2 regions of the Paraburkholderia sp. SEWSISQ10-3 4 genome follow, and region 2 is predicted to be linked to the other one. Evidence: riboswitches for the same ligand, from Rfam matches in the RefSeq annotation. Region 2 holds a riboswitch; the other holds the start of a gene.
The links. A riboswitch is a leader RNA that binds a small molecule or an ion and turns the genes downstream of it on or off. The one in region 2 is predicted to bind ZMP and ZTP.
Positions count from the first base shown of each region.

Region 1: linked by a shared signal. The riboswitch ahead of M0D68_RS02925 (tetrahydrofolate dehydrogenase/cyclohydrolase catalytic domain-containing protein) and the one ahead of glyA (serine hydroxymethyltransferase) in region 2 are both predicted to bind ZMP and ZTP.

Region 1 covers NZ_JALPRI010000001.1:638,375-652,654, reverse strand. The annotation lists gene M0D68_RS02960 (Ldh family oxidoreductase) at 1-226, shown strand, start outside; gene M0D68_RS02955 (alpha/beta fold hydrolase) at 327-1,211, opposite strand; gene M0D68_RS02950 (LysR substrate-binding domain-containing protein) at 1,315-2,217, shown strand; gene M0D68_RS02945 (methyltransferase) at 2,627-3,688, opposite strand; gene M0D68_RS02940 (DMT family transporter) at 4,104-4,961, shown strand; partial or broken gene M0D68_RS02935 (hypothetical protein) at 5,179-5,453, shown strand; gene M0D68_RS02930 (peptidase E) at 6,608-7,327, shown strand; ZMP/ZTP riboswitch at 7,518-7,601, shown strand; gene M0D68_RS02925 (tetrahydrofolate dehydrogenase/cyclohydrolase catalytic domain-containing protein) at 7,757-8,608, shown strand; gene M0D68_RS02920 (ester cyclase) at 8,847-9,296, opposite strand; gene M0D68_RS02915 (hypothetical protein) at 9,611-9,871, shown strand; partial or broken gene M0D68_RS02910 (hypothetical protein) at 10,289-10,756, shown strand; gene M0D68_RS02905 (LysR family transcriptional regulator) at 10,857-11,732, opposite strand; gene M0D68_RS02900 (serine hydrolase) at 12,384-14,147, shown strand; gene M0D68_RS02895 (sugar ABC transporter ATPase) at 14,253-14,280, shown strand, end outside.
Region 2 covers NZ_JALPRI010000024.1:46,374-60,653, forward strand. The annotation lists gene M0D68_RS30705 (GspH/FimT family pseudopilin) at 1-312, opposite strand, end outside; gene nrdR (transcriptional regulator NrdR) at 518-1,000, opposite strand; gene glyA (serine hydroxymethyltransferase) at 1,007-2,254, opposite strand; ZMP/ZTP riboswitch at 2,421-2,529, opposite strand; gene ydfG (bifunctional NADP-dependent 3-hydroxy acid dehydrogenase/3-hydroxypropionate dehydrogenase YdfG) at 2,768-3,514, shown strand; gene ybgC (tol-pal system-associated acyl-CoA thioesterase) at 3,585-4,064, shown strand; gene tolQ (protein TolQ) at 4,220-4,897, shown strand; gene tolR (protein TolR) at 4,908-5,351, shown strand; gene tolA (cell envelope integrity protein TolA) at 5,348-6,340, shown strand; gene tolB (Tol-Pal system beta propeller repeat protein TolB) at 6,480-7,772, shown strand; gene pal (peptidoglycan-associated lipoprotein Pal) at 7,805-8,314, shown strand; gene ybgF (tol-pal system protein YbgF) at 8,334-9,083, shown strand; tRNA gene M0D68_RS30760 (tRNA-Lys) at 9,283-9,358, shown strand; gene M0D68_RS30765 (hypothetical protein) at 9,802-10,173, shown strand; gene M0D68_RS30770 (mechanosensitive ion channel family protein) at 10,367-11,179, shown strand; gene M0D68_RS30775 (DedA family protein) at 11,349-12,023, opposite strand; gene mutL (DNA mismatch repair endonuclease MutL) at 12,297-14,280, shown strand, end outside.

The sequences.
Region 1 (14,280 bases), on a different contig from region 2:
GGCCCCTTGTCATGGTGAAATTGTCATCGCGTTCGACCCTGCGGTCTTCGCTGGCGCTGCTCCTACAGACAACCTGCAGCGCGCTGAAACTCTGTTTGAAGGAATCGTGGGTCAGGGCGCACGTCTGCCCTCCCAGCGACGATTCGATGCGCGACAGCGTAGCATCGAGCACGGCGTGTCGCTCTCAAAGGAACTCCACGACGAACTTACCCGGCTGATTTCGTGAGACTTTTCGCGTGATAGGTCGCGTCCTGAATCCAGACCTCGAGTGCCGCAATCGCCGCGAATGTCCTCTCAGCAGATTGCATGCGGACGTTCGCCGTCTCCTATCGACAGAACTGCAGAATGGCATCGGCAACTTCCTGCGGCGCTTCGCGCTGCGGGAAGTGTCCCACTCCATCGAGCACCTTTCGCTCATAGCGCCCGAGGAAGAAAGCCTCCCGTCCCTTGGAACTATCGGGATGGTTGCAGGTGTCCGCCCCTCCGTGCAGCACGAGCGTTGCAACCGATAGCCCCGGCGCGGGATTCAGACGTGTCTCGTCCTCGGCATAGGCCGGATCGCCGTCGACAAAACCCCAACGGTGACGGTAAGAATGGAGCACGATCTCGGCCCAATCGTCGCCCTCGAATGCCTGCGCTGCCTCGTCGAAGTCGGCCTCCGCATACCAGCCGGCCGGTGCCCAGGTGTCCCACATCTGTCGGGCGAAGGCCTTACGTTCGTCCCGCACTACACGCGCGCCGCGCGGCGTGGCCATAAACCAGTGGTACCAGTAATTGCGCGCCTGCTGCAGGGTCAACAACTGGTCCGGGGCGTTGGTACCGTATCCCACAGATAGCATCGCCAGATGTGAAGCCACGCCGTCTCGCAAGCCGCAAGCATTTGCGACCGCGCGTGCGCCCCAATCATGACCGACTAAAACCGGCCGCTCCACACCCAGCACGTCCAGGAAATCCAGCAGATCGCGGCCCAGCGCGGACAACTGGCCGCTTCGAGGCGTGGCCGTATCGAGGAACCGGGTGGGCGCGAAGCCTCGCAGCGCCGGCGCGAGCACACGGTAACCCGAGCTGGCCAGTATCGGCGCTACGCTCTTCCAGCACTGCGGGCTGTCCGGCCAGCCATGCACCAACACTGCTGTGCGCGGCCCCTGTGGGTTCCATTCGAGATAAGCGATGTCGAGCCGCTCAGTAGCGGCGTGGCGATAGGTGTGCATGGTGTTCCTCGTGCAATCAGGGATGTGCCACGATAGCTCGACTTATCGTGTCGATTGCTGAATAATCATTCACCATTGATAATTTTTCGTGTCGAATGATTTGATGGACATTCTGACTGCCGCCGACGGTGTTCCGCTCGATACCGTGTTGCTGCGCACCTTTCTCGAAGTCGTGGACAGCGGCAGCTTTGCCATGGCCGCCGAGCGTCTGGCGCTGACGCCGTCGGCCGTAAGCGGACATATCAAGCGTCTGGAGCTGATCGTCGGGGTTGGCCTGCTGACACGCACGACTCGCCGCCTTGAGTTGACGCAGGGCGGCGACACCTTGTACGCCTACGGCCGCAATATCCTGGATCTGGAGCGCGAGGTCCGCGCGAAACTGCGCGGCGCGCCGTTGCGCGGGCTGCTGCGGGTCGGTGCATCGGAAGACTTTGCGGGAACGTGGCTGCCCAAAGTATTGCAGCGTTTTCGCCAATGGCACCCTGAGGCGACGATCGATCTGAAAGTCGGCGTCACGGCCGATCTATTGCGCCAGCAAGAGCGCGGTCGTCTGGATCTTGTGTTCGGCAAGCAATGCAACCGCGTCGAAAAAGGCGGCGAACTGCTGTGGGAAGAGCCGCTAATCTGGGTGTTCTCGGAGGATCAACCACTGGATCCTGACCAGCCGCTGCCGCTGGCCGTCTTTCCCGATCCATGCATCTATCGGGAGTCTGCGATTACAGCACTGAACAAGGCGGGCCGGGCGTGGCGGTTGGTGTTCGAGAGCAGCAGCATGGCGGGCTGCCTGTCGGCGGCGCGCTCGGGTTTTGCTGTTACGGTCATCGCCGAAAGTCAGCGAGTGGAAGGCCTGTGCGTATTGGGTCGCGAACAAGGATTACCCAAGTTGCCGGTTGCACGTTTCTACGCGTTTCCTCGCTCAGACTCGCCCGCCAGCATGGCCCTGATAGATGCTGCACGCCGCGCCGGCCAGCAGGTCCGCTTCAGTCCACGTGCACTTCGTGGCTGATTGATCCATCGCATCCTTGGGCGTCGACATAGTCAACGAGAAGTTGCAGGTAACCGCGACGATATGGCGTGTGGTTTGGCGGGCTGCTTTATCGGTTGGCAACATTGGCCTTGCGGTGAACATGGGGCTGTTATCGCCACTGAAGCGGGCATGTTCGAGTCGCTCGGAGAGAGTTGCTCGGGGTCGAACTGAGTCTCTCATCATCCGGCTGAGTTCGGCCATCTACGGCCGCTGGCCGGCGCTCTCGGATGGACATTCAAACGTCGGCTTCCCGTCCGGCAAGCCGACCTTCGTTCGACAACTACACTCGCCGGCCGTTGCGGACGGTCACGGAATGCGCGCAATGGCTCGTTGACAGCGTGGCGTCGACGTCCGCAGCGGAGGATGCTGAGGGGCTGCCGCCCCGCTTCTATCTGATTCCTATCACCATCGAGTCCGGGCCGGCAAGAGGCTCGACACGTATCTGCGTGAAGCCGACTTCCTTCATCCATGTGCAGCACTGCGCGCCGGTATAGTCGAAGCCACCGGACGTCTCAATAAGCATGTTCAGGCTCATCAGAAGGCCGAAGGCATTCCGCCTGCGGTCATCGTCAATCACCGCATCGTAGACGATCAGGCAACCTCCAGGAGGCAGTGCCGCGTAGCACTTCGCCAGGAGTACTAGCTTCTGTTCAAGGTCCCAGTCATGGAGGATGTGTCCCATAACGAGCACGTCGGCCGAGGGGCAGGAATCCTTGAAAAAGTCGCCCGGATGAAAAAGGAGTCGCTCCTGCAGGCCGTGCGACGTCACGTACTCGTCAAACACGGGGCCCACCACCGGCAGATCGAAGCCACCGCCGCGTAGGTGGGGATGGGCGAGCGCGACCTGCACGGGTAAGGCACCTTGTGCCGTGCCGATGTCGATGAAGGTGCCGTAATTCTGCCAGGGGAATTTTTGCGCAATCGCCTTGGCTGCACCCAGACTGACCCCGCTCATCGCTCGCAGGAAACTTCGCAGCGTGTGTTCGTCGTGATAAATCGAGTCGAAGAGGTTACCACCCTGTTTCGCCTCGTTCTGTGGCTGTCCGGTGCGAAGCGCTTCGGTCAGCGAGCCCCAGAATGGATATAGCCGGGCGTTGGCCATTTCCAGTAGTCCACCCACATAGCTTGGCTTGGCCATGTCGAGAAACAGGTCAGAGTCCGGCGTATTGCGGTAGGTCCCGTTTTCACGTTCCAGCAAATTCAATGCGACCAGCGCGTCGAGGAAATCGAGAACCGATCTCGGATGCAGTCCGAGCGCTTCAGTGAGTTCCGCCGCGTTGTGAGGACCGCTCGCCAGGCGCGTGAACACGCCGAGTTCGACAGCGGAAAGCAATGTCTTGGACGCCCAGAATCCCATGCCCAGTTGGAGTAATCGCTCAGGCGTGAGTTCGGGCTGGGACGCGCCGTTAGCGCCTGATTCCTGCCGACCCGCGTTTGGTGTGCTTTGCATAAACTACTCCCAGAGCGGACGTGTGGTGAAGGGCCAGGTGCCACGGTGGGTGAGCTGGTGTTGTTCAGCATAGCTAACGTACAGGGCGAAATCCACCCCCTGATGTATTGGTCAAAAGCGGATTTCTGTCGCCCCGGGGACCAGCGCGTTTTAAACAGATGTACGGCTTCGGGTGGATTGCGTTCCTTTGGGTCGGCATGAGCCGATTGCAAAAGGCCGCGTTCGGGCCAGAGACGACTGGTCACTGACGCCCATCAATGACCGCTGGTCGATCAACGCGCATTTAGTGCCGCCTTTCTAAACACAATCAGTCGCTCCAACCGTCGATGTGGATCGCTCCGCCACCATCATCGCTCGTACTGGCAGCGCAATGGCCGGATACTGGCGGAAGATTCAGGTTTTTTGGGGGATTTCCGTGTCACCCGTGCGTGTCACTGTGCTGACGCTGCTTGCAATGGTCGCGTTTGCAGCGAATTCATTGCTATGCCGGCTAGCCCTCAAAGGCACCGGGATCGATGCAGCGACCTTTACGTCGATCCGTATCGCGTCGGGCGCCCTCTCGCTCTCGCTGATAGTGCGGCTCCGGGGCTGCAGGGTGAGCGGCGCCGGAAACTGGCTGTCGGCGCTGGCGCTGTTCGCCTATGCTGCCGCCTTCTCGTTCGCATACCTGAGCCTGCCGGCGTCCACTGGAGCCCTACTTCTGTTCGGCGCTGTGCAAACGACCATGATCGGCTACGGCATCCGAAAGGGTGAACGCTTCGAAAGTCAGCAATGGATCGGATTGACATGCGCGTTGGCAGGCCTTGCCGGGCTGCTGCTTCCCGGCCTCTCGGCGCCACCGCTCGGAGGCGCTGTCCTTATGCTCGGCGCCGGCGTCGCTTGGGGCATCTATTCGCTGCGCGGCAAGGGCGCAGGAAATCCCACCGCGGTGACGGCCGGCAACTTCCTGCGAGCAGTTCCACTCGCCGCTGCGCTCAGCGCCGCCATGTCCGCCCACGCTTCGATTGATTGCGCCGGTTTCTGGTACGCAACGGGTTCCGGCGCGGTGGCCTCCGGCATTGGCTACGCCATCTGGTACACGGCGTTGCCCGGTCTGAAAGCCGGCAATGCGGCCACGGTGCAGTTGAGCGTGCCGGTCATCGCGACGCTTGGCGCAGTCGTATTTCTTGGAGAGAGCGTGACCATCCGAATCGTGTTGGCCTCGGCAGCAATCCTCGGAGGTATTGCCCTGGTTGTGGTGCGTCGGGGAACCCAGCACGGCAGGCGGGCGTAAGAGGGCGGTGGACGACGTGGATGTATTGGGACTGACGATCGCGCTTGCCTGCTTCAACGCCCCTTCATCGGTCTTATGCGAAGCTTTCCATAAGGCCGAACTCCTGGCTCCCTATGCGGGGCGACGGATTAACTCCAAAATTGGCTTCTTTTTAACGGATTGGACTCCCCATCGTCGGCGCACACTGACATCGTGCCAATCGCGCAGGGAGCCTGAGATGTCTTTCCGCCACGACAAAAGTTACCAGTTCGAAGTTGGCCTGCCGGACGTATCTATGTCCGATTGGAACGGTCCTTCGCCTACTCCGACGCGGGCATGATGCGCGGCCTGCACCTCGCGTCGGAGTCCGTGTTGCGCCTAGCGACGCAGACTCACAACGCCGTCGCACGTGGCGACACGGTGGGTGCGGAAGTAGCGCGCGTATCGCTCGAAAAGCAGCTGGCACTGACCACGTGCCTGATCGATGAGCTATTGCTCAAAGGTACCGACTAACCTACGACACATTGATTGGCCGTCAGGCCAGACAGAACTAATCGCAGTGTCGAACTTCCGAAGACTGAAATGAGTGCCTTGACCGTAATTCTCAGCATCTGGACGATGGTAGCAATCTGCGCGATCCTCTTCATCCGTGGCGCCAGCCCGCGCGTTGAGCGGACCACCAAATCGCCGCAACGCCGCCCGGCGCGCTTTTCAATCGCTGAGTAACGGCGATCAGCCTGCCAATACGGCGGCGGGCGCGGCCGCTTCTTCGACCTCACCCGAATTGCTTCCTTCGTTAAGTGATTGTCGTGAAGGGCAACAATCAGCAAACGCCATGCTGCGGATACTCCGCGACGGCGAGGCAGACGAACACGACGGGCGGTAGCCTCCATAGCCTAGCTGTCAGCTTGCGGCCATGAAGGGACCGTCGGCGCGCATAGCTAAATCGTCAGCAATCTACGGCGATACGTCGACGACGACGGGGAAGTTTGAAGGATCTAGCCATACGGCAACCATAAGGCTCCAATGCGGAAAGTATGCGTACTTATTGCTTTGGCGGTAACCACTTCGGGAGCAATAGCAAACCCGTCAGTCGCTGCTTTTTTGGGCTTGGAATATGATCCTGTGGTTCAAGCTGCTACTCGCCCTCACGGATTGATTGACGCTGTCGAAGATGATTCGGGGCCGCTGCGCACGCAAGCGCAGACGTGTTTCGAACGGCCCGCAGCGGAAGAGATGATCCGCTCTGAGCGGGTGTCCACAGACGCGTTACCAAGCGTGTCGCCCTCTCTTGGGATCTTCGGGTTCCTGCATGAGTGGCTGCAATCGACGTGCTCGCTAGCCGCCAATTCCATCTAAAGCAGCGCGGACAGTGGATTGCCAAGGCCCACAACGCGCGTGAGGATGCGATGCACGCGACTGCGAGGCCACAATCGCGGATCCAAACGAAACGGTCGAATGCATAGGGCGAGTAATTGGTGATGTACGGACCAATGGCCGCTTTTGGGTATGTCGAGAGACCGGTACGGGTCGATCTGAGTCGGGTGCCGGAGGGCTCAGTCCGGCCACTTTCAGACGGTCGACTCGGCCCCCCAAATCGTCGACAATCGCGAAACCAAGCGGCTTCCAGTTCGCGCGACAACCCACGATCAACGCCGGGGGCATCCATGCAACGTATCCTTGCAGTAGGCGGCGGAGGCTTCATGATGGAGGACACGCCATCGCCCATCGACAGGCATATCACTGGTCTCACAGGAAAGGCGCGACCGCGTATCTGCTATCTGGCCACGCCCAGCGGTGACTTGCCCGCGCATCTCGACAAGTTCCACGCCGCGTACGGTGATTTGGGTTGTGAAACGTCTCATCTTGCATTCTTTCGGCAACCCGACGCGAGGTCGATTCTTGTCTCCGACTTCCGTGCAAGGCTACTTGAGCAGGACGCCATTTTTGTCGGTGGCGGTAACACCAAGTCTGCACTTGCCGTCTGGCGCGAGTGGGGGCTTGATACGGTTTTGAAAGAGGCGTGGGGGAGCGGTGTGCTGCTCGCGGGCATGAGTGCAGGCGCAATGTGCTGGTTCGAGGCCGGGCTCACCGATTCGTTCTGGGGCTCAGCGTATCGTCCGCTCGACTGTCTGGGATTACTGCCTGGTGGCTGTGCCGTTCATTACAGCAGCGATTCGAAGAGACGCGAGACGTTACATGCAGCACAACAAACCCGGTCGATCCCATCTTCGATTGCCATCGATGACTTTGCGGCCGTTATGTACGTGGGCACATCGATCAACACCGTGGTTTCGTGGCGAACGGGATCGACCGCGTATCAAACCTATTGCAAAGGCGGCACGGTCATAGAGACGGCGTTATCGGCCAAACAAATTAGCGTGTAACGCCTACAGTGTAGATTCCACTCAGAGGACACCAAAGGGCCGCCCAAGCTCAGGCGCAGGCGCAGCCTGTCGCGTTGGGCGACGGTCGGCCAGAAACGGCCAAGCGACGCAGACACCTGAATCGTTGGCAATCCATGTCTTTGCTTTCTGCGACTGACCTTGCGTAGCCACAAAAAAGCCGACTAAAATAACGTGTCTACCTAACTGGCGAGCAATAGATGGGTCACCATCGGGAAGCGTAGACGGTCGAACGCCGTTCGCCTGGGCATCTTGATTAATCTCTTTGAGACTGCCCATGATCATTGCCAAAATCCCTTCTCTGTCCACGCGGCTCGCGCTTAATCAATCGCGCTCCCATTCACTCCCGCTTTGCCCTGTTCAGTATTTGAGCCATGCCGGTTCCAGATTGGTCATGCAAGGGGGAAACGCATGAGCACACTTCTCGACGGTAAAGCAGTAGCGGCGTTGCACGAGCGGAAACTATCCGAACACGTTGCGGCCCTCAAGGCAAGAAATGGCGGCCAGACACCCATACTGGCTACGATCCTTGTAGGAAATGATCCTTCGTCAGCGACGTACGTCAGCATGAAGGGCAGTGCATGCCGGAGAGTTGGTATGGACTCGATTGTGATCAAGTTGCCTGCGAGCGCGGCGACGGATGACGTGCTTTCCGCGATTGACAAGCTCAACGCTGACAAGACGGTGCATGGCATTCTGCTTCAGCACCCGGTGCCGGCACATGTGAACGAACGCCGGTGCTTCGACAGAATATCCATCTCCAAGGATGTTGATGGCGTCACCAGCCACGGCTTTGGTTTGATGGCGTTAGGCGAACCCGCCTTCGGGTCCGCAACGCCCGCCGGAATCATGCGCTTGCTGGCTCATTACAAGATCGATGTCTCTGGCAAGCGGGCCGTGGTCGTGGGGCGCAGTCCCATTCTTGGAAAACCGATGGCGCTTATGCTATCGAATGCGAACGCGACGGTCACTCTATGCCATTCGAAGACATCAAATCTTGAAGCGGAAATTCGACGTGCCGAAATCATCGTCGGCGCAGTAGGAAAGCCGAACTTCATTCGTAGCAACTGGATCAGCGACGGAGCAATTGTTATCGATGCCGGCTACCATCCCGGCGGCATAGGCGACATCCATCCCGATGATCTGATGGGCCGATGCGCAGCGGTGACGCCGGTTCCGGGAGGTGTGGGGCCGATGACAATTTCAACGCTTATCGCCCAAACCGTCAGTGCCGCCGAACGTGCGTGTGCAGCCATCCAATGAGTGTCCGCTGTCGATAGAGTTGACCGGCCGTTTTGGGTCGAAGTGAGCCGACCGCGTCAGGCAGCAACCGGCCAGGAAACGACGGCCGACGCTGCCGCTTCGAATAACTGTTGCTGGCCACAGGCTTGACCTTCACGGTTGGCGTCACGGGCTACAACGAGCAGGGGTACACCCGACCCGTTGTAGCGTTAGATGCACATGGCGTCACGCAAACATATCGGACGCATCGTGCCTTCGATCACGCTGTTTTGATGAGTCCGAGTTGCTGCAGAGCGGTCACGCCGTCGTCCAGGCCGATTTCTTCAATGATCCTGCCGTCTTTTAGCTGGAGCACAGTCGTGCCAGTGAAGCGCATTTTCCGTCCGGTCGCAGCCGGCAACGATCCAACGAGGAAATCGCTGAATGCCGGACCGGTATGTGTGCCGCCACCTTCCCAACGACCGACTACGTAGTCCCCCTCGGCGATGAGATCGGCGGCACCCCAGAAGTTGAGATCCGGGAATGCTTCGCGGAAATCGCTCATGAATGCCTTGATGTCCTCGCGTCCACGGCGCGGCTCGTGCAGCGAGTAGCGCAGAAGCATGTCGGGAGCGGCAAGCTCGTCGACGACTTCGAGGTTGCAGGTCTTGCCCCAGAAATCGGTGAACCAGCGGCCTACGATGGCCTTGTTGTCATCTTCCTTGGACATGGTGAATTCCTCATTGACTGCGGTTGAAAGAGAGATGCACGATCGCTCCTCTCTGCCTGAACAATATTGGCGCGAGCGGTCAGCGGCCCCCCGTTTCTTGCTGCAATACTCGAAGACCTTCATCTCAATTGAACAGCAAGAAACGGAGTGCCCGTACCGGTCTGCTGCGCTAGTTTGAGCATTCGATCCCGCATTGCCGAGGTCGGCGGACGACGCGCGGCGCGTCCGAACCACACTGATCTCGCAGGCGTCCGACATGTCAATTCTTTCATCGTCATCGCGCTCGCCTGTCTTTCATCGACTGGAGTTTGACCATGTTGCCCTTTCTCTCGCTTCACGCTCTTGCAGCACAACGCGGCGACGGACTGCGCCCTGAACTTCTCGCCTTGTTCGAACGCCATGTCAGATTGGAGACTGGTCTCGTTGCGATCATCGAACCTGTCGAAGCAGAACTCACCTCCCATGCGGTGGACGTTGTTCCCAAAGTCCCTGTGACGCTGCGCGGAGCCGATGAGTCTTCGGCGGAAGTCTCATGCCGCTGCGAAAACGGACAGCGGGAAGCGAATTCTGAGTGACTCAAGCGGATCGAAAATGCGCATTCGCTGAAGTTGGGATCGGGTATTCGTGCGGCGAATCGAAGCACCGGCCAAACACACGCCCCTTCGTCCTAGCATCCCTTATCCGTTTGGCCAAAATCAAACATTTGGCCTACAAGGTTGAAGGCATTCCACGCCACCTGATTTATAATTGCCAGGTCGTTGGGAAACACCCGGCGGCCGGGTTTAGCAGCCTGTAGTCGAAAACCGCACACCCGCTCAGGCGGGTCGTGCGTCTACCTCTGCACGTCTATATTTCTATGGGCGGGCCGTGGTGGGGAGCCGCAAGGCTCGCCGGTTTGTTTTCGACCCGGTCTGCTAACCTGCTACGTGCCCGCTCACCCCCTTCCCAAGCGAGTGTCGGGCGATCCAAGAAGTAACAGGGAGATCGTCACCATGAGCAAGCCCAGCAAAAATCAACCCGCATCACGTCCGGCTGTCGACGCAATCCAATACGAAAAGCTTGCCCTGTCGGCCTTCGATTTATGCGACCGGCACCTGGCTCAACTCGATACCTTGATCACACTTGCGTCCTAGATATGTAGGAATCCTTCCATCACGCTGGAGGAAAGAAGGCGTCGTCAGACGCTTCTTGAATTGCTGGTGGACAAGGCTGAGCAATATCAGCAGGAACTCGAATGCGACCGCGAGTTGTACAAGGTGATTGCGCTCGATGCGAAGGGCGTTCCGCAAAGTCGCATCACAGCACGCCACGCAGCGAACCTGCTTGCGGAAGAGGTGGCGCAGCGAGCAGGCGAACCGATGGCCACCGCAAATGAGCCGCAACGCCAAAGCCCGGCAGAGAAAACTGCCGCAGCGTTAAGAACCGACACGGATCAGCAACCGGTCGTCGCGCAACACTAGGCGATCAAGAAGGGCGGGCGAGTAGTAGCGTGGTGCGTCCGAATCGTTGGCACGCCGACTACGACTCGTCCCTCAGGTAAGTTGTCGCCGAAAAGAAGAATCAGACGCCTTTCAGCGCAGCGCGCACAAACGAGACAAACCGTGACGTAACCGGATTTTTCTGCGCATCCGCCCACACAAGTCCTACACGCCACTTCGCGTGTTTTCCGCGAAGTGGCAGGACGGTAGCGTCCCGAAGAAGATGTTGCGCACGCGAGGGAACGAACGCGACGCCGACTCCAGCAGCGACAGATGCCAGGACAGACTGCACATCATCAGCCTGTTGCGTCACGTTTGGTACGAAGCCCTGTTCGCGACACCAGCTTTCGACTTGAGCAGCGAGGCCAGGTCCGCGCGCACGCCGCAAGGCCAGAAAACCTATTTCATTTAGCTTGCCAAAATCGGACGGAATACGCACGTGCTCAAGACGTGGGGGCAACGCCAGCGCCAGTGTCTCCTCCATCACACGAAGCGATGAGAGGCCGTCGACCGAGGGTGCCCGCATAAAGCCCACATCCAGCTTCCCCGCCAGAAGGCGGCGCGTCTGCTCAGCGGAAGACAGGTCGCTCAACGCGACGGCAATGCCCGGATACTGCTGACGGAAGTCGGCAATGATTTGCGGCGCGATCGTCAGCACGGACAAACAAATGCCGATCCGCAAATGCCCACGCCTGCCGCTGCCGGCCTCCCGCGCACGCGCGAGAATCTCGTCCGCATCGTGGACGAGCGCTTGCGCATCGGGCAGGAAAATTTCCCCGAACCGCGTCAGCTCCGCGCCATGTCGACCCCGCTCGAACAGCTTCGCGCCTAGGCTAGCCTCTAGCGCGCCGACCTGTTTGCTCAACGCCGGCTGACTCATGTGCAGAGCGTCCGCCGCCCGCCCGAAATGACGCAGTTCGACGACCGACAAAAACGTCCTCAGCAGTTTGAGTTCCATTCTGGTTCGTTATCGTATCGATCAAATCATTCATTTTACTAATCGATGATCGAGTTGTTCAATACGGGTATGTCCTTTCACACGAGATTACCCATGGCCTCAACGAGCCCCAAGTGTCATCCACACCAGCTGGGACGCATAGCGGTATCGGTTGACGAGCACGCCAGCGATCCTGAACCTGCGCAGGATCCTTTGATTGGTAGGAAGCGCGGCCCGCGTCGCCCTCGCTTCGCCGGGGTATCTTCGGCAGACGATCGCCAGGTCCAGACGGGCGCGATCGCCGTGAGCTTCGCCATCGTCTCTCGCAAACGGTGGCCGCGCTGAAAGAAATCAACCGCTCAGACTTCATCAGCTCACAGGATGTGAAAGGGCTTGACGAAACCACCTGCCGAGCGGCATCGGGGTTATGCCGAACGCATCTAAAGCGCTAAAAAACTCTGAAATGAACGGCGCGTCATCCTCCGAACGACCTACCAGTTCAACAATTTGAGTGACTGCCCGCCTGCTTTGACATATGAAAGTCATGTGTCAGGCAACTCTGCTTTACTTCCCCTTTCTGCTTTACGATCTCCATCGGTTTCATCCCGAATGCCTTAGAAAGCCGCAATAAACGTTTTCCGACGATCAACTTGCCGTTAAAGGACAAATTCGATGCTGAGAGAACTGGGTGATTTTGACGGTTTCATGGAGAAATTGATAAGCGACTGGAACGTGCCGGGCATCGGCGTAAGCATTGCCAAGGACGACGAGGTCGTGCTCTCGAAGGGCTATGGGTATCGCGACCATGCCAGCAAGCTGCCGTACACCGCGGCAACGTGGTTCCCAATTGCATCGAATACGAAGTTGTTTACGGCTGTGGCGGCGGGCCTCCTCGTCGATCGCGGCCTGCTCAGTTTTGATCGGCCGATCCGCGAATTCGTCCCCAGCCTGCGCTTTTATGACAAGGCGCTCGACGAGGCCGTCACGCTGCGCGATATGCTGAGTCATCGGACGGGCGTACCGCGGCACGACATGATCTGGTACGAGGCACGCCTCTCGCTGGCGGAATTGTTCGAGCGAATTCGTTTCATGAAGCCGACTGCGCCGCTGCGCTCGAAATTCATCTACAACAACATGATGTATGAGGCGGTTGGCCACATCATAGAATTGTTGAGCGGGAAGCGCTGGGACCACTTCGTGCGGGACGAGATACTTACGCCGCTTGGCATGACTGACACGGCATTCACCATAGCCGACATGCTCACGCGAGCAGAACCTGCGGTGCCGTTTCTGGAGAAGCGCGACAGCGATGAACTGTGGCAGCCGCCGTACATGGACGCCGACGAGTCGAGCCCCGCCGGCAGCATTGTCGCCACAATGGATGACATGTCCCGCTGGTTACTGATGCTGATGAATAAAGGCCGGGTGGCCGGCAAGCAGGTGATTCCCGAGCGTATTCTCAAGGCAACGCTGGCACCAGGCGTTGCACTTCCTGACGTGATGAATGAAGTTCTGGGATTCACGCCGGAACTGAATGGCATCTATGGCATGGGTCGACAAACGGCGTCGTACAGAGGGCACCTGTTGGCAAGTCACGGTGGAGATCTTCGCGCGTTCCATTCGCAAGTTTCGTATTTGCCGAACGAGAAGATCGGCGTAAACGTCTTTGTTATCGGCGACCATTGCGCGATCCTGCGCAACGCCGTGGGCTACGAAATCTATGACCGTCTGCTGGGTCTGCCGCCAACGGACTGGACTCAGCGGCTTTTCGATTTCACCAGGCGGGCGAGGAACAGCCTTAGGGAAGCTCGCCAAAGGGTTGTGCCGAACCCCGTACCGAATACATGCCCGTCGCATGATCTGGCCGGCTATGTCGGTCGATACGAACACCCGGCGTATGGGCCATTGACGATCTCGCTCGAGAATAATCAGTTGCAGTTGGCATTCCGCCAGACCTGTCTTCCGCTGAACCATTTCCATTACGACCGTTTCGACACCCCCGATGACGAAGTCGACGGCGCATGGTCCGTCCTGTTCCAGACGAGTTCGCTGGGTGACATCGACCGGGCGGTGCTGTGGCTTGATCAGGCCGAGGCGATATTCAAGCGGACACCCGATACGGTGCCCCAGTCCGTCATCGACAAAATCACGGGCACCTACGTAACGGCGATTGGGATCAAAGCCGCGGTGCGACTGAACCGTGAACAGAAGCTCACTCTGCGCTTTCCAAACGGGCCTACTGAAGTTCTGGTGCCGTTCAAAGACCTGCAGTTCCGCAGTTACCTGAGCCCGGAGACGACGTTCGAGTTTGTAATGGACGGTGATCGCGTCAAGGCGTTGCGGCACTGGGATGCGATTGCTGAGTTTGTCCTGACGCGTTCCGAGGATGACGACACGATCGACACAATGGAGGAAGACGAGGCGGCCGATGACTAGCGGCGCGCCCCATGCTGAGGCGTCATGCTTCAGCCAGACGCGGACACCGCGCTATTCGGAAATCGATTTCCGGTCTAAGGGACTCACGACATAACGGATATCAGCATGAACAAACTGTTGCCCCCGACGATTG
Region 2 (14,280 bases):
GGCCAACACAGCCCAGCCACACGACCAGTCCGTGACGCCGTTGCCACAAGCTTGCCCTGCGGCAAGACAACGACGTGCCGCGTCGATCCGGCACACAGTGACGCGGGCACCGAGGCGCAATGCCTCGCTGCGCGCATAGGCGAGCGTCGAGGCAAGCGCTTTCGCACGCGCGTCCACCTGGTCCCGCAGGTGCCACGCAACGAACGACGGTGTCGCCATCACGGCGACTATCGCCAGCAGCGCGACAACAGCCAGTGTTTCGACAAGCGTAAAGCCGCGGCGCGGCCACAAACAGACTGCATCCCATTTCATCTGCATCCCTGATCGTTTCAAAGCACGCAGCCAATCTAACGATTCGCAAGCGGGTCAACAATCGGCCGAATGGCCAGGTGGCACTCAGACGCTATCCCGCGCAAAAATGCACGCGTGACGAACCATAACGGGAGCGGAGATGCAGATGCGCAAACCTACGCAGCGGAAAACAGAACCTGGCGCGCAACTTCAGGCGCGACAGAAATCAGCGCTTGCGGGACGGCTTGGGAGGAGAGGAGGCGCGGCGAAATTCCTCGATCACGTCCTCGAATTCGGAGACGTCTTCGAAGCGCCGGTAGACAGAGGCGAAACGAACATAGGCAATCGTGTCGAGCGCACGCAACTCGTTCATCACGAGTTCGCCGAGGCGCTCGCTGCGCACCTCGCGCTCGCCGCTGCCGAGCAGTTGATACTCGATGCGGGCGACTGCCGCATCGATCGCGTCCGCTGCCACTGGCCGCTTACGCAGCGCCAGTTGCATGCTTGCGACGATCTTGCGGCGATCGAATTCCGTGCGGCTGCCGTCCTTCTTGACGACCGACGGCAACGCCAGCTCAACCCGCTCATACGTCGTGAAACGTTTGTCGCAGGCCGGGCAGCGGCGGCGCCGGCGAATCGTCGCGCCGTCTTCGGATACGCGGGAATCCACAACTTGCGTATCGGCGTGACGGCAGAAGGGGCAGTGCATGGCGGCTTAGCGGTAAACCGGGAAGCGCTGGGTCAGCTCGGCGACTTGCGCGCGCACACGTTCGATCGTGGCTGCGTCTTCCGGGTTGTCCAGCACGTCGGCGATCAGGTTACCTACCTGCTCCGCTTCCTTCACGCCAAAGCCACGCGTGGTCATAGCCGGCGAGCCGAGACGCACACCGCTCGTAACGAACGGCTTTTCCGGGTCGTTCGGAATCGCGTTCTTGTTGACCGTGATGTGTGCCGCGCCGAGCGCCGCTTCCGCTGCTTTGCCGGTGATTTTCTTCGCGCGCAGGTCGACCAGCATCACATGGCTTTCAGTGCGACCGGAGACGATGCGCAGCCCGCGCTTGACCAGCGTTTCCGCCAGCACGCGCGCGTTCTCGACGACCTGTTGCTGATACGCCTTGAACTCCGGCGACAGCGCTTCCTTGAACGCGACGGCCTTACCGGCGATCACGTGCATCAGCGGACCACCTTGAATGCCCGGGAAAATTGCCGAATTGATCTGCTTTTCGAACTCGGCCTTCATCAGGATCACGCCGCCGCGCGGGCCGCGCAGGCTCTTGTGCGTGGTGGTGGTGACGAAATCAGCGTGCGGCACCGGGTTCGGGTAGACACCAGCGGCGACGAGGCCGGCATAGTGAGCCATGTCGACCATGAAATACGCGCCGACCGACTTGGCGATCTTCGACATCCGTTCAAAGTCGATGCGCAGCGAAAACGCCGACGCGCCGGCCACGATCAGCTTCGGCTTGTGTTCCTGAGCCAGTTTCTCAGCAGCGTCGTAGTCGATGTCTTCGGCTTCGTTGAGGCCATAGCTCACCACGTTGAACCACTTGCCCGACATGTTGACCGGCGAACCATGCGTGAGGTGACCGCCGTGCGCGAGGCTCATGCCCATGATCGTGTCACCCGGCTTGAGCATGGCGAAGAACACGCCCTGGTTCGCCTGCGAACCGGAGTTCGGCTGCACGTTGGCGGCGTCGGCGCCGAACAGTTGCTTAACGCGGTCGATCGCCAGTTGCTCGGCGATGTCCACGAACTCGCAACCGCCGTAGTAGCGCTTGCCCGGATACCCTTCGGCGTACTTGTTGGTGAGTTGCGAGCCTTGCGCAGCCATCACGGCCGGGCTCGTGTAGTTTTCCGACGCGATCAGTTCGATGTGCTCTTCCTGACGGCGGTTTTCCTGCTCGATGACCTTCCAGAGTTCAGGATCGACGTTGGCGATGGTGCTTTGGGCTCTATCAAACATACGGATTCCGTTGAGTGTGTGCAGGTTGACCGGATCGTGCGCCGAATCTTGCGTAGGGGGTACGCAGCGCTGCTGGCGGCTGGGCCAGCCCTGACGTGGCGGATGGAGAGTCGCCGCACACGCGAGGCAGGACAGCCACCGTCAGCGCAGATCAATGCGCGCGGATCACGGCTGCCCAGGCGAACGGCAAAACGGCTCCCTGCGCTTCACGGTGGGTTGCTCCACCTTGAACCCGATTGCTCGAATCGGTTCTATCGCCAGTCACGCAGGGATGAGCGCGTTAGTTTATTGGAAGAGGATCGAATAGGCAACCGGCTTCCTGCCGGGCCCGCGGATGCTCGCGAAGCCGGTCCTGGCGCCGCTGCGAGCGGCGCACAAACGTCTGATGAAAGCACGCCCGGAAGCCGCTCCGCGTCACTGCCGCAGCCACTCGTGCGACTGGTTCATCCTTGCCGCAGCGCCGCATTGGAAGTAGGCTTGGGGCCTTTCTCTCCTACCAACCAGGGAACTGCAATGATCGTGTTCGTCACCGGAGCGTCCGCAGGATTTGGCGCCGCTATCGCTCGTGCTTTTGTCAAGGGCGGCCATCGTGTCGTCGCCACCGCGCGCCGCAAGGACCGCCTGCAGGCACTCGCCGACGAACTCGGCGATGCCCTTTTGCCGTATGAACTCGACGTGCGCGACCGCGCCGCCGTCGAGGCCGTGCCGGCCTCGCTGCCCGCCGATTTCGCCGCACTCGACGTGCTCGTCAATAACGCCGGCCTCGCGCTCGGCATCGAACCGGCGCAAAGAGCGAGTCTGGACGAGTGGAACACCATGATCGAGACCAACTGCACAGGCCTCGTGCAGGTCACGCATGCGCTCCTGCCCGGCATGGTGGAGCGCAACCGCGGGCACATTTTCAATCTGGGCTCGGCGGCCGGCAGTTGGCCTTACGCGGGCGGCAACGTGTACGGCGCAACCAAGGCGTTCGTGCGCCAGTTCAGCCTGAATCTGCGGGCCGATCTGGCCGGCACGGCACTGCGCGTGACGGACATCGAGCCGGGCCTGTGCGGCGGCACCGAGTTCTCGAACGTGCGTTTCCGCGGCAACGACGAAAAAGCGGCCAAGATGTACGAGAACGTACAACCGCTGACACCCGAGGATATCGCCGACTCGATCTACTGGATCGCCACGCGTCCCGCTCACGTCAACATCAACACGATCGAGCTGATGCCGGTGGCCCAATCCTTCTCCGCTTTGTCCGTTCATCGCGGCTGAAATCCCGGCTGAGGCCCGCCAGACGGGGCGCACATCTTGAAACAGACCTCGGGGTGTGCGTTCCGGTAAAATGCGCCGCATGAATATGTCGACCAGCCAGCCCGGCACGGAAATCGGCTTCACGTGGCCAATCCGCGTGTACTACGAAGATACCGACGCCGGCGGCATCGTGTTTTACGCGAATTATCTGAAGTTTTTCGAACGTGCGCGCACCGAATGGCTACGCGCGTGCGGCGTCGACCAGAACCGTCTCGCCGGCGAATCGGGCGCAATCTTCATCGTGCGCAGCACCGCAGTCGACTATCGGGCACCGGCCCGGCTCGACGATGTCGTCAAAGTGGTGAGCAGAATCGAACGTCTTGGCCGCGCGTCGGTCGATTTTGCGCAGGAAGCGTGGCGGGACGGCACGCTGCTTGCTACCGGTTCCATCCGGGTCGGCTGCGTCGAGCGCATTGCGCTGCGGCCGGTCGCGATTCCTCCGCCGGTTCTCGCGGCTTTGCGGCGCGGGCCGGGCGTGAACGACGGTGGCATGTCAACGGACAACGACTGAACCCCGTTGTTACGGGGCCAGTGAACTCGTATCGATCAAGCAACACAAAGCATGGTTCGGCTTGCAATATCGCCGATGCTTCCGTTTTGCTCACGGCAAGCTTCGAGTGACCTTGCAGCCGGACGCCCCCTTCCGGGACGTTAAAACGAACCTTTATGAACACTACACAAGATCTGTCGATCGTTTCTCTCGTACTCAATGCGAGCCTGCTGGCGCAGGCCGTCATGGCGCTGCTGCTTCTGCTGTCGCTGTTGTCGTGGACTTTCATCTTCCGCAAGTGGTTTGCGATCCGCCGGGCGCGCGCGCAAACTGAGCGCTTCGAACGCGATTTCTGGTCGGGCGGCGACCTGCAGGCGCTCTATCAGAGCGCCGCGAACAACCGCCACACGATCGGCGCACTGGAACGGATTTTCGAATCCGGCATGCGCGAATTCCTGAAGGGCAAGGAAAAGCGGCTGAACGATTCAGGCGCGATTCTCGATGGCGCACGCCGCGCCATGCGCGCCGCGTTCCAGCGTGAAATGGACGTGCTCGAGGCAAATCTGGCATTTCTCGCGTCGGTCGGCTCGGTCAGCCCGTATATCGGTCTGTTCGGCACGGTGTGGGGGATCATGAATGCGTTCCGCGGCCTCGCCAACGTGCAGCAGGCTACGCTTGCGAACGTAGCTCCAGGCATTGCCGAAGCGCTGACCGCTACCGCAATCGGCCTGTTCGCGGCGATTCCGGCCGTGGTCGCCTACAACCGCTACGCACACGACATCGACCGTCTGGCGATCCGCTTCGAGACCTTCATCGAAGAGTTCTCGAACATTTTGCAGCGTCAGGCACAGTAAGGAGTCCACGATGGCAGGCTCTTCCTCCAGCATGCGCGGCTCCCGTCAGCGCCGCGCGATGGCCGACATCAATGTCGTGCCGTACATCGACGTGATGCTCGTGCTACTCGTGATCTTCATGGTGACCGCGCCGCTCGTCGCCCCGTCGATCGTCAATCTGCCGACCGTCGGCGGCTCCGCGCCTCAGCAGCAGACCCCACCGGTGATCGTCAATATTCGCGCAGACGGCAATATGAGCGTCAAATACAAGGACGACGCGGGCGCGCAGCAGCAGGAAGACATGACCAAGGCCGATCTGCACGGCTTTATCGCCGACCGTGCGCAATCGCACCCTGACCAACCTGTCGTGATCGCCGCCGACAAGACCGTGAAGTACGAAGTCGTGATGAACGTGATGTCCGAGTTGAAGGCTCAGGGTGTCAAGCGCGTTGGATTGCTCGTCAAATCACAATGATCCGCAAGAATTCCGAATACCCGCTTCAGCCGCCGCGTGAACGCGGCACCTGGCGAGCCTTTGTGTTCGCTCTGGTTATGCACGCGCTGCTCGGGTTCTTCCTGTATCACGGCATTCAATGGCAGAACAGCACGCCTGAAGGCGCGGAAGCAGAACTGTGGACCGAGGTGCCGGATTCGGCTATTCCGCGCCCGCCCCCACCGCCGCCTGTGCCGGTTGCCCCTGCCCCGCCGCTGCCGGACGAACAGGCCGACATCGCGCTGCAGGAAAAGAAACGCCAGCAGCAGGAAGCGGCCCGTCAAGCGCAACTGGCCGAGCAACTGCGTCAGCAGAAACTGCAGGCCCAGCAGGAGGCCGAGGCGAAGCGCCAGCAGCAACTGGCGGCCGATCAGGCTGCGCAAAAAGCAGCGGCTGCCAAGCAGAAACAGTTGCAACAACAGCAACAGCAGCAGGCCGACAAGCTGAAACAACAGCAATTGGCCGATCAGCAAAAGCAGCAACAGGAACAGCAGAAACAGGCCGACGCTGAGGCGCAGAAGAAGGCTGATGCGCAGAAAGCGGCGAAGGCCAAGGCTCAGGCCGATGCAGCGGCACAAGCCAAGAAGCTGGACGCGGAACGTCGTGCGCGGCTGGCCCAGATGCAAGGTTCGGCGGGCGCTCCTGGCTCGACCGGCAATGGACTTGCGAAGAGCGGCACGGGTAGCGGCTCGGGTGGCACGGCGACATCGCCGGGTTACGCGGACAAGGTGCGCCGTGTGGTGCGTCCGAACATCTCGTGGGGTGGCGAAACGGAAGGTCTGGAGACAGTCATCTCCGTGCGCTGCTCGCCGACAGGCACGCTGCTGGACGCGCAGATCGCGCACAGCAGCGGTAACTCGGCGTGGGACGATGCGGCACTGCGGGCCGTCCAGCGTTCCAATCCGATGCCTCAGGACATCGACGGGAAGACGCCGACCAGCTTCAAGATTACGTTGCGCCCAGCAGGTTGATTGCAACAGTTTGACAGTCAGTTGACAGCAGACGCCGCGCCCCGCCCAGCGCGGCGCGCCCGGGAACGAATTAGTTGTTTTCGGGTCTCTCTGCTGTCATGAAGTGTTAGTAAAACCGTTTTTGGGGAAACCATTCAGCATGAGTTTGATGACCAAGCTAGGCCTGCGGACACTTGTAGCATCGTGTTTGATCGCCGTCGGCGGCGCCGCCCACGCACAACTCAACGTCCTCGTGACAGGCGTCGGGTCCACCCAGTTTCCAATCGCAACGGCGAATTTCGCCAATGAAGCGAACTCGCCGCAGCAGGTCAGTACGATCGTGCGTCAGGATCTGCAACGCAGCGGCAAATTCACGAATATCGACGCGGGCAGCACGCCCGTCGCAGAAACCGATTCCGTCGACCTCGGCAGCTGGAAGGCCAAGGGCGCCAACGCGTTCGTGTCAGGCAGCGTGAACCGCTTGCCGAACGGCCAGTACGAAGTGCGCTTCAAGCTGTACGACACCGTCAAGGGCGAAAGCCTGGGTGGCCTCGTGCTGGTGAGCCCGGAAAGCGGCTTGCGCATGAGCGCGCACAAAGTCGCGGACTATATCTACGCGAAGCTGATGGGCGGCCGCGGCGTGTTCGCCACGCGCCTCTCGTACGTCATCAAGACCGGTGGCCGTTATCAGTTGCAGATCTCCGATTCGGACGGCCAGGACGCGCACATCGCGCTGTCGAGCCCCGAGCCGATCATCTCGCCGGCATGGTCGCCTGACGGCACCAAGGTCGCTTACGTTTCGTTCGAAAAGAAGAAGCCGATCGTCTACATCCACGACCTGCCTACGGGCCGGCGCGTGGTCGTATCGGACCAGAAGGGTAACAACAGTGCGCCGGCATGGTCGCCAGATGGCCGCACGCTGGCCGTCGCGCTCTCACGCACCGGCAACACACAGATTTTCGCCGTCAATGCAGACGGCAGCGGCCTGCGGCGCCTGACGCAAGGCAGTTCGATCGACACCGAACCGTGCTTCTCTCCTGACGGCCAGTCGATCTATTTCACCAGCGACCGCGGCGGTCAACCGCAGATCTACAAGATGTCGGCCCAAGGAGAAAACGCCGGCGCCGCGCAACGCGTGACCTTCACGGGCAGCTACAACACCAGCCCGCGCGTGAGCCCGGACGGCAAGCAACTCGCCTATATCTCGCGCGTCGGCGGCGGCTTCAAGCTGTATATCCAGGACCTGCAAGGCAACACCGCGACGGGCCTGACGGACACCACACACGACGAATCGCCGAGCTTCGCGGCGAACGGTCAGTACATTCTTTACGCCACAGAGGTGAACGGCCGTGGCGTGTTGGCCGCAGTATCGACCGACGGTCGCACTCGGCAGGTCCTGTCCGTTCAGGGTGGCAGCGTACGCGAGCCATCCTGGGGCCCGTTTATGCAGTAACGTTCATGCAACAACACAAGGAGAGTAACAAAATGATGTCAAAACTTCGTTTCGCATTTGCCGTATTGATGGTCGGTGCGCTGGCCGCATGTCACTCGGGCGTCAAGCTCGACGAAAACGCTAACAAGGGTGGCGCAGTTTCGACGCAACCGAATCCGACCGATGTCGCTCAGGTCAACGTCGATCCGCTGAACGATCCGAACAGCCCACTCGCCAAGCGCAGCATCTACTTCGACTTCGACAGCTACTCGGTCAAGGACGACTATCAATCGCTGCTGCAACAACACGCGCAATACCTGAAGAGCCATCCGCAACGTCACGTCCTGATCCAGGGCAATACCGACGAACGCGGCACCAGCGAATACAACCTGGCACTCGGCCAGAAGCGTGCAGAAGCGGTTCGCCGTTCGCTGTCGCTGATGGGCGTGACGGACTCGCAAATGGAAGCCGTGAGCCTCGGCAAGGAAAAGCCGCAAGCTACCGGTCATGACGAATCGTCGTGGGCACAAAACCGCCGCGCCGACCTCGTGTACCAACAGTAAGTAACAGGTGATGAGCCGAATGACGCATCGTTTCTCCTGGCTGCGGTTTGCCGCAGCGGCCTGCGTCGCGGGCACGGCCTTCGCGGCTGTGCCCGCGCATGCGGGCATCTTCGACGACGATCAGGCCCGTCAGGCCATTCTCGATCTGCGCTCGAAGACCGATAGCCTGTCGAGCCAGCTGTCGGCCGCACAACGCACGATCCTCGATCAGTCCAACCGCCTCGATCAGCTGAATCAGCAGGTCGCGACGTTGCGTGGGCAGAACGAAGATATGGGCAACCAACTCACCACGCTGCAAAAGCAGCAGAAGGACTACTACACCGACCTGGACACGCGCCTGAAGAAATTCGAGCCGCAGCAACAGACGGTGGACGGCGTCCAGGGTGAGGTGCAGCCGGGTGAAACCGATTCGTTCAACGCGGCTTCACAGCAGTTCCGCAACGGCGACTTCAAGAATGCGGCGGCGTCGTTCCGCAGCTTCATCGCCAAGTTTCCGAACAGCCCCTACCAGCCGACCGCGCAGTACTGGCTCGGCAACGCGCTGTACGCGCTGCGTGACTACAAGGGCTCGACGGCGACCTGGCAAGGTGTGGTGGCCAAGTATCCGCAGCATCCGCGTGCGCCGGAAGCGTTGCTCGCGATTGCGAACAATCAGCTCGAGCAAGGTCAGAAGGCTGCGGCCAAGAAGACGCTGGAGCAGATCGTTGCGCAATACAGCGGCACGGACGTCGCGCAGTCGGCTCAGAGCAAGCTGTCGCAGATCAAGTAGTCAGCCGTACAAGGTTTGGCAGTTGATGTAACGCGCAGTGGCCACGCAGTCTTCAAATCAATAGTCACGCGCGCCTCTCGCTGGAAAGCCCAGGGTAGCGATACCTTGGGCTTTTCACTATCTGAAGTGCGGAAAACTCGACCCACCACCATGGGTTGACAACCTGCGGGTGTCATCGCTATAATCTCGCTTCTCTTTTGGGTCGTTAGCTCAGCTGGTAGAGCAGCGGACTTTTAATCCGTTGGTCACAGGTTCGAATCCCGTACGGCCTACCAAAAGATTCAAGGGCTTGCACGCGTCAGCGTCGCAAGCCCTTTTCTTTTTGCGGCTCGAATCCGCGCGAGGTCCAGGCGAATCACGCCGTCACCGTTCACCTCGTATCCGCTCGCATCACCCCGACCGAATGACGTCGCGAAAACGCCGTTTGAGTGACGAGCGAAATCGGTGAAATCGGTGAAATCGAAACGATATCGCCGCACCCTTTACACGCGCGCGAAGCATTCTCACAGCGTCAATCACAAAACCTCACGCAACCACAAGACCTCTCTTACATCACGCCTCTTCGATCCTGAACAGATACAACGGACTCCGAACATTGATATTTATTGAGACATAAAGACGTGCAATGATCGCCGCCGATTCTGCGAATCACGCTGCAACGCTGCGTGAGCAAACGCTTTGGCAACGCCACAGACCTCTGCGCTTTCATTCCGTCAACATGACCAATTTTCTGTTCGACCTCGTCTCAAACCTCGTTTTGCTCGCTATCGTGCTGAGCGCATGTCATCTGTGTAACCGGCTCGTACCCAGCGCTGCGCTCAATGGCGCGCACGTTTTCGTCGTGCTGGTTTCCGCCGCCTTGCTTCTCGATGCCGCGCTGACCTTTCTCGTGTTCGCCGATGCGCAGAGCCGCTACGGCAGATTCAGCACGCCGACCGCGTTCTTCGAACGCGCCGGCGCGTATGCGCTTGCAGCGATTACCGCATTGGCGTCGCGCTACGTGACACGTCGCGCGCGCGCCGCCAAAACCAACCACAACACGCTGGTCATTCGCACGTCCCCGTATTCCGAATCTCATCTACCGATGTAATCTCACGCGGGTCGTTTTCTTCTATTACGCAATCCGCATCATCAACAGGAACGGACCTTGCGGTTGCGCGCGCCGTCGCGTATAACTTTCGAAGACCGAGATTTACCGTGTGCGCCCGTCGCCGGGCATTTGCCGCTGTATTGCACTACCGCCGTTCAATCAGTCGAAGGCAACTCAACCAGCGAGGAACATCTTGGATCTCGAAACCGTGCGCGTATTCATCATGACCCGAGGCATCGACCTCGGCACCAAAGTACTCGGCGCAATTGTCTTGTGGATCGTCGGCCGGTGGGTCATTGGCCTCATCACCGGCTTGCTTCGCAAACTGTTGTCGAAAAACGGCCGCGTCGATCCAACACTCGCTCATTACCTCGGTTCGATTCTCGGCGCACTGCTGAACCTGCTGCTGATCCTTGCAATCCTGCAGGTGTTCGGCGTCCAGACTACTTCGTTCGCCGCGTTGCTCGCCGGACTCGGCCTTGCAATCGGCACGGCGTGGGGCGGCTTGCTCGCCCACTTCGCGGCAGGCATCTTCATGCAGGTGCTGCGGCCGTTCAAGGTGGGGGATTTCGTGATGGCGGGTGGCGTCACGGGCACGGTCTCGGAACTGGGGCTATTCGGCACGACCATCGTAACGCCCGACAATGTGGTAACCATTGTGGGCAACAACAAGATCTTTTCGGACACAATCTCGAACTACAGCGCATTGCCGGTGCGGCGCGTCGAGCTGACCGCGAAGATTGCGAACGGCGTCGATCCTACGGATGCGATGGTCCGGTTGAAGGCAGCCGTTACGCAGATCCCCAACGTGGCCGAGAGTCCTGCACCGGATATCGAAGTGTTGAGCTTCACGCCGGAGGGACCGTTGCTGTGCGTGCGGCCCTACACGCACACCGACCATTATTGGCAGGTCTACTTCGACACCAACCGCGCGATCATCCAGACCTTCAAGGATGCGGGCTATCCGACACCGGAAACACCGATCGCACCGCGCATCATCAGTTGAGCATGATCGGGGTTTAGTAGGTCTCTAGATCCAGCCCGACGTCCGCTAAGGTGAAGCGTTCTTCGCTGTCTCAGCGCTTCAACCGATCAGACGCCAGAGCGCAAAACGAAAACGGCGTCGCGAGATTCGCGACGCCGTTTGTTCGTTCAGCTTCTTACTAGGTGAAGCGTTAGTGGCTACCCGGCTTGGCCGCGGCGTTTTTACGTGTCATCTTCCATACCGCGCCGAGCACAACCGGCACCACGGCCGCGCCGATACCCACCAGCACGATCAGGTTCAAATACTGACGGATGAACGGAATGTTGCCAAAGAAGTAACCGAGAAACACTAGCAACAACACCCAAAGCAGCGCACCCAGAATATTGAAAAGCTGGAACCGGCTAACCGTCATCTCCGACGCGCCCGCCACGAATGGCGCGAAAGTCCGCACCACCGGAATGAAACGCGCCAGCACGATGGTCTTGCCGCCGTGTTTTTCGTAGAAGTTATGAGTCTTCTGCAGCGCGCTGCGGTCGAGGAAGCGTTCAAGGAAAGGGATGTGCGAATTGAACACCCGAGGCCCGATAGACCGCCCGACCATGTAATTAACCGTGTTGCCGACGACCGCAGCGATGAGCAGCAGCACGATCAGCAAACCGAGATTCATCTCGCCGGTCGCGCAAAAAGCGCCACCGATGAACAGCAGCGAATCGCCCGGCAAAAACGGCAGAACGACCAGCCCGGTTTCGCAGAACACGATCAGAAACAGCACCGCGTAAACCCAGGCGCCGTACTCGTGAATAAAGACTCCCAGAAACTTGTCGATGTGCAAGACAAGGTTGGCGAACTGTAGCAGCGTGTCCAAAAAGCGTCCTTTATTAAGCGAATGTGAGCGTGGCGGGAGCGGCCGCGTCAGCAGCCTTGCGGGCGATGCGCAGCGAGCGCGTGCTCGTCGCCGGAAATTGACCGCGTCATGATACCGAAAGTGCCCGGCTGCGATTAAAAAACTGCCGTGCGCGGGCAATTTCGGCGCCGTGCAGCGATTCGGCAGTTCTGTGGTCCCCGGCCGCAAGACCGCGGCGATTCCTACCTTCGGCCCGCATCCAGCCTGTTCGCGCCGAATCGCTATAATTTCGCCATGTCAGAATTCTCCGAAACGCCTGCCGGCATCGCCGACGCGGCCGCAGTTTCCGCCGCAGCGCCCGTCCCACGCCCGTTGCGGGCGATCCAGCCCCTGCCCGATCAGTTGATCAGCCAGATTGCCGCCGGCGAAGTGGTCGAGCGGCCGGCCTCGGTGGTCAAGGAATTGCTGGAAAATGCGCTCGACGCCGGCGCGCAGACGCTGCGCATCCTGCTCGACGAAGGCGGCGTCAAACGCATCTCTATCACCGACGACGGCTGCGGCATCCCCGAAAACGAGCTCGCGCTCGCGCTGATGCGTCACGCGACCAGCAAGATCCGCTCGCTCGCCGAACTGGAAGCGGTTGCCACGCTGGGGTTTCGCGGTGAGGCGCTGGCGTCGATTGCATCCGTCGCGCAGATGGCCATCACGAGCCGCACGGCCGACGCACCGCACGCCGTGCGCGTCGACGCGCAGACCGGAGTGCTCAGCCCCGCCGCGGGCACCCAGGGCACCACGATCGAAGTCCGCGAGCTGTACTTCAACACGCCCGCGCGCCGCAAATTCCTCAAAAGCGAGCAGACCGAACTCGGCCATTGCCTCGAACAGATTCGCCGCGCTGCGCTGGCGCGGCCGGATGTGGCGATTTCGGTCCTACACAACGGTAAGGCGGTCGAACACTGGAACGCCAGCGAACCGCCCGCGCGGGTCGCGAAAATTCTCGGCGAAACCTTTGCGACGGCTCATTTGCCGCTCGACGAATCCGCTGGACCCCTCGCCGTCTACGGCTGCGCCGGCTTGCCGACCGCGAGCCGCGGACGCGCCGATCAGCAGTATTTTTTCGTCAATGGCCGATTCGTGCGCGACAAGCTGCTCACGCACGCCGTGCGCGCCGCCTACGAAGATGTGCTGCACGGCGACCGCTATCCGTCCTACGTGCTGTTTCTCGATCTGCCGCCAGAAGCGGTCGATGTGAACGTGCATCCGTCGAAAATCGAAGTGCGGTTTCGCGATTCACGCTCGATTCACCAGTTCGTATTCCACGCCGTGCAGCGTGCGTTGGCGCGGCACGCGGGCGCGTCGCCGGAAACGACCGCCGGTGGGCACGCGGCGCATCTGGAAGCATCGCCGGCTGGTCCGGCTTCGTTCGGCGCTACACCGCTCGGCGGCGCGGGCGTTGGAAGCGGCGGTGGCTTTGGCACCAGTGCAGGCGCAGGCGGCTTCGGCGGCGGCTTTGGTGGCGGATCCTCGCAGCCGGGCAATACCTGGATGCGTCAGGCGCGCATGACACAAGGCACGCTACCGGTTGCCCAACCGTTGGCCTTCTACGACGCCCTTTTCGGCCGTAGAGACACGAACACCGGCACAGCGGAAGGCGCGACGCTCTTCGAAGCGCGCGACTCGGCTACGGACGCGCCGTCCCTGTACAACACCGCAGCGCCATACGCATCGCCTGCGTTCAATGCCCCAGACGAGCAGCCGCTGGGCTTCGCCCTCGGCCAGATTCACGGCATCTACGTGCTCGCGCAGAACGCGCATGGACTCGTAATTGTCGATATGCACGCCGCGCACGAGCGCATCCTGTACGAGCAGTTCAAGAACGCGCTAGCCGATCGCACGATTGCCGTGCAGCCGCTGCTGATCCCGCAAACCATGCAGGCCGATCCGATCGAAATCGGCACAGTCGAAGAAGAGCGCGACACGCTGGACGCACTCGGCTTCGACCTCGCCGTACTGTCGCCAACTACGCTCGCGATCCGCGCCGTGCCCGCCTTGCTGAAAGACGCCGATCTGCAGGCGCTGGCCCGTGCGGTCCTCACGGACCTGCACGCGTTCGGTGGTTCACACGTATTGACCGAGCGTCAGCACGAACTGCTCGGCACGCTCGCCTGCCATCACGCGGTGCGCGCGAACCGGCGTCTGACGCTCGACGAAATGAACGCCCTGCTGCGCCAGATGGAGGCGACCGAGCGCGCCGACCAATGCAACCACGGGCGTCCGA